DNA from 2 places in the Enterococcus raffinosus genome. Region 2 is predicted to be linked to the other one. Evidence: a T-box and tRNA genes for the amino acid it is inferred to sense, from the RefSeq annotation. Region 2 holds a T-box; the other holds one or more tRNA genes.
What was found. A T-box is a leader RNA that pairs with one kind of tRNA and senses whether it is charged. The one in region 2 lies ahead of ileS (isoleucine--tRNA ligase), so its partner is inferred to be a tRNA-Ile.
Positions count from the first base shown of each region.

Region 1: it has a tRNA-Ile gene. The T-box ahead of ileS (isoleucine--tRNA ligase) is inferred to sense a tRNA for this amino acid. The anticodon was not compared.

Region 1 covers NZ_CP072888.1:193,890-196,302, reverse strand. Annotated here, with positions in the region: gene J9537_RS01100 (hypothetical protein) at 1-276, opposite strand, end outside; gene J9537_RS01095 (hypothetical protein) at 269-916, opposite strand; tRNA gene J9537_RS01090 (tRNA-Ile) at 1,115-1,188, opposite strand; gene J9537_RS01085 (peptidoglycan recognition protein family protein) at 1,468-2,413, opposite strand, start outside.
Region 2 covers NZ_CP072888.1:2,100,932-2,103,344, reverse strand. Annotated here, with positions in the region: gene J9537_RS10255 (YlmH family RNA-binding protein) at 1-138, shown strand, start outside; gene J9537_RS10250 (DivIVA domain-containing protein) at 161-865, shown strand; T-box leader at 858-1,071, shown strand; gene ileS (isoleucine--tRNA ligase) at 1,170-2,413, shown strand, end outside.

The sequences.
Region 1 (2,413 bases), 1.1 Mb from region 2:
ACTATCTACATGTATCCCCTTTAGTTCGAAGCAATAATCACAAGCAATAATCGTGTCTCTCTTGAACGGATTTTTTTTAATATCTGCTTTACAATCCACATATCTATATGGAGGTCTATCATTTCTTAGTAATAACGGTTTTTTAGTTTGACAAGATAATATTTTCTTATTTTCACCAGCTTGAATACATAAATACATATGTGCTTTTGTAGCAAGATTAGAAGAGATGTCTGGGAAAGGTAGTTTCACTGTAAAAACATCTTTGACTTTAGTCAATTATCAAATCTCCTTCATTACCGATCTCTACATATACAGGATTAATTAAATCCTCTTCCAATGCGATCTTCTCTAAAGTAGACTTTTGTATTTCATTCAAGCTAGCAAAATCCTTTTTAGTGAATAGGAAATGCTTATCCCCAACGATTAATACTTCTGATCTATCTACAAAAGAAATATCATATAAATCGAACAATTCTTGTGCTAACTCACAATCAGAATGTGTGAAATCTTTCTCCTTCATTTCAATCTGTAATACTCCATTTTCTATTTCACTCTCGTGCGTTCTCCACATGTCAAACTGATGAGTTAGAGTAGATAATTCATCATTATTCATAATTTGAGTTAGAAAATGAGCTTTTTTCGCAGTGATAGTATCTATATTATCTAGTGTCATTTTCGAACTTTCTTCCGTAAGTTCTTCAAAGTTATATTTATAATCACCATAGACTTCACTAAAAACAGGCCCGTTCTTATACGCTTTTAATTTAGAGAAATCATAGTCTTGATTATTGATTTTTGAAAAAGACTCAAAAAAGAATAAGAACTTCTGAGTTTTGAGAGCAGAATAATACTCTTTTGGTCCATTTTTTATTAGCCAAGAGATTAATTTTTTTCTTCGTTCATTAGTCCAAATCATTCTAGTCACCTCTTTCACATTTTATCAATCATCAAAAGCACAAGAAAACAAGCGTACTTTATACATATACGCTCATCTCATTACAAAAATGACGTATACGTCATTAGCTAACTTAAGTAAACTACAAAAAACTTACGCTGTCAATTGGTGAAAACTCTTTATAATCAGTTTTCATAAATTTTACATTTACTTTAATAATGTACCCTGTAGGACTCGAACCTACGACCGGACGGTTATGAGCCGTCTGCTCTAACCAACTGAGCTAAGGGTACAAATAACCATTTGTGCAAACGTATACAAAGCGTTAGAATATAAATCAGGGATTCCTGATCTTCCCCACAGCATATCCTATTTCTCTCTCAATGGTGCTGTATCAGGAATCCCTATTTAGATAGTATTCGTATGTTGGTCGTAGAGCAATCATTTTGCTTCCAAAATATAAAAGGCTGACCAAACCACGGGGGTGGTCGATCAGCAAGTCTCTAATACTGGTATCAGCCACCAGCGGTAGTTAGTATAACTCATAAATAAAATAAGATGCAAACCCTATTTTACAAGTCGTGATACCAACGTGTTTCGTAGAAGTCTTGATGACCTCCACTTACATCACCTTTAGCGTCATTTGTGGCTCTTGTCATAACAATGACTGACTTACCACTAAACTGCTTAGCATTGAAATTCACATCATAACCGACATTCCCAGTCGTCCGATAAGCTGCATTCACATCTGGTCTTGCAACCCCTGGTGCTTTTTGACGAGCTAACTCTTTGCCGGTTGTACGATCAATGATAAACACATACTGGTACTTGTAGTTTGCTACATGCCAGCCGCGTGCTTTTAATGTATTTCCGATTCTTCCCCACTGATCAACGTGAGCATGATTTCCTTTACCGTCATTCATTACTGAATAGCCAGAGCCTGCCGTCGTTGGGTCAACTGGATTAGTTGGTGTTGGTACCGGCTTGTTATCATTTGAATCGAAGCCATATTTTACATCATGTGCAAATTGAGCTTGTGAGACACCATGACTTGCTAGATACCCATAAGGATCTGTGTGATCACCCCACCAGTTGGTTGACACATATTGATGGCTAATAACACCTTTACCGCCAATAGGACTATCTACTGTTAATGGTATACCAAATCTTTTTGCACTATCTCGAATTAGTTCAATATATACCTTATAGTTCTGTTTGAACAAGGCAGGATTTGGCGTTGCCTGCAGTTCAATTTGAACAGGTGAATTTGCATTCGCAAAAGCTCCGGCTCCATATTGTACGTATCCTGGTTCACCAACTTGGTAGACAATACCGTCACCAACAATATAGCTAGTGTAGGCATTCATCCAATTGCGCTTCATAAAGGTAGCTTCGTTACGACCTGTTGCGCTAGGATTTGCAGTATCGTGAGCAATAATGTAATTAGGATTCGCTCTAATTGGACTGCCTTCATTCGCCCCTAAATTGAACTCGTTATTGATCGTGTAAGCAGACCCA
Region 2 (2,413 bases):
AATGAACGCCCAGATTATTTGCTAGATTTATTAGATGTCGTTTCAGTCCGGGGATTTGGTCGAATTCAGATTCAAGGATTAGAGGGAAAAACAAAGAAAGAGAAATTTCGTTTGCGTTTAGGCGTTTTGCGAAAATAAAATTTATGAGGTGAACAAAAAAATGGCATTAACTCCATTAGATATTCAAAATAAGAATTTCTCCACGAAAATGCGTGGCTATAACCAAGATGAGGTCGATGACTTCTTAGATATGATCGTTCGCGATTATGAAGACAGTATCGCCAAAAATCGTGAATTAGAAAAAGCATTGAAGCATTCAGAGGAAAAATTAGAGTACTTCAATGAATTGAAGGAAGCGTTGAACCAATCAATCGTTGTAGCACAAGATACCGCTGATAAGGTTAAATCTTCTGCAAGCAAGGAATCTGAAGTAATTGTCACATCTGCTCAAAACCGTGCAGATGAACTGATTTCTAATGCAATGCAAAAGGCTAACTTGTTGACGACAACTGCCGAAGACAAAGCAAAAGAAATTCTAACTGATGCTACTTCTAAAGCTCGTCAATTAGCTGCGGAAACAAATGACTTGAAAAAGAAAACGCGTGTTTTCCATCAACAATTATTGTTGCTGTTAGAAACACAAATCGATCAAGCGCGCAGTGGTGATTGGGAAGAAGTCCTAAAACCAATGTCTTCCTATGTGGGAGATGGACATGAAGTTCTGAAAGAAGTTTTAGCTAATGAACTTGACAACGATGATGTGGTTGCAGTAGACTCAGATGAACCAATTATTACTCCTGAACCTGAAGAAGATATGGGATTAACGATTGACATTCCTGAATTAATTAAATCAGACGAAAACTAAGCTAATCTAGAATAGAAAAGCTGATTAGATTCTTTTAGCGAGCCGATGATAGTGGAAGTTCGGCAGACCCTCTAATTAGAAAGATCCTCTAGATCATGCGGTTGTGAAATATTAGTAGCAATCGACGGGTCATTCCGTTAACAATGATTAGAGGAAACTTTTTGGTTTCAAATTTTGGGTGGTACCACGACAAGCTCGTCCCTTTGCGGACAAGCTTGTTTTTTTGTGTTTTTAAACTTTTGATTTATCAAGGACTATTCAATCTTGAGTAGTACCTTAAAATAGAAAAAGGAGACGATTGATAGTGAAGACAAAAGAGACCCTTCAACTAGGTAAAACTGGGTTCCCGATGCGTGGCAATTTGCCAAATCGTGAAGGACAATGGGAAAAAGAATGGGAAGAAAATAAAATTTACGAAAAGCGTCAAAAATTAAATGAAGGAAAACCAACCTTTGTTCTCCACGATGGCCCTCCATATGCTAATGGAAACATCCATATTGGACATGCACTAAATAAAATTAGTAAAGATATCATCGTGCGCTCAAAATCAATGTCAGGTTTTCGTGCACCTTATGTACCGGGCTGGGATACACATGGATTGCCAATCGAACAAGTTCTTGCTAATAAAGGAATCAAACGAAAAGAAATGACGATGGCTGAGTATCGAAAAAAATGTGAGGAATATGCGCTATCACAAGTGGATAAGCAGCGAGATGATTTCAAACGGTTAGGGATCGCTGGTGAGTGGGACAATCCTTACATCACTCTTACTCCTGATTACGAGGCAGCTGAAATTCGTGTGTTCGGTAAAATGGCAGAAAAAGGCTACATTTATAAAGGATTAAAACCAATCTATTGGTCACCATCTAGCGAGTCATCATTGGCCGAAGCGGAAGTTGAATACAAGGATGTTAAATCGCCTTCTATTTTTGTTGCATTTAAGGTTAAGGATGGTAAAGGAATTCTGGATACAGATACTTCATTTATTATCTGGACAACGACTCCATGGACTTTACCAGCTAACCAAGGAATTTCTGCAAACCCAGCGTATACTTACGTGGTGGTGGAAGCAGATGGGAGAAAATTTGTTGTTGCGAAAGACTTATTGGCAAATGTTGCTGAGGAGTTGGATTGGACAGATCCTAAGGTTATTAAAGAAGTTAACGGAAAAGACTTAGAGTATATGACTGCGCAACATCCATTTTATGATCGAGAATCTCTAGTCATCTTAGGCGATCACGTCACATTAGATGCCGGTACTGGACTGGTTCATACAGCGCCTGGACATGGGGAAGATGATTATTTTGCCTGGAAGAAATATCGTAAAGACATCATTTCCCCCGTTGATGATCGCGGTGTTATGACTGCTGATGCGCCTGGATTTGAAGGAGTCTTTTATGACAAGGTCAATCCAATGGTCACAGAACTGTTAGAAAAAAATGGGGCTTTATTGAAATTAGAATTCTTTACGCATAGTTATCCTCATGACTGGCGTACAAAGAAACCAATCATTTATCGTGCAACGCCTCAATGGTTTGCTTCTATTGA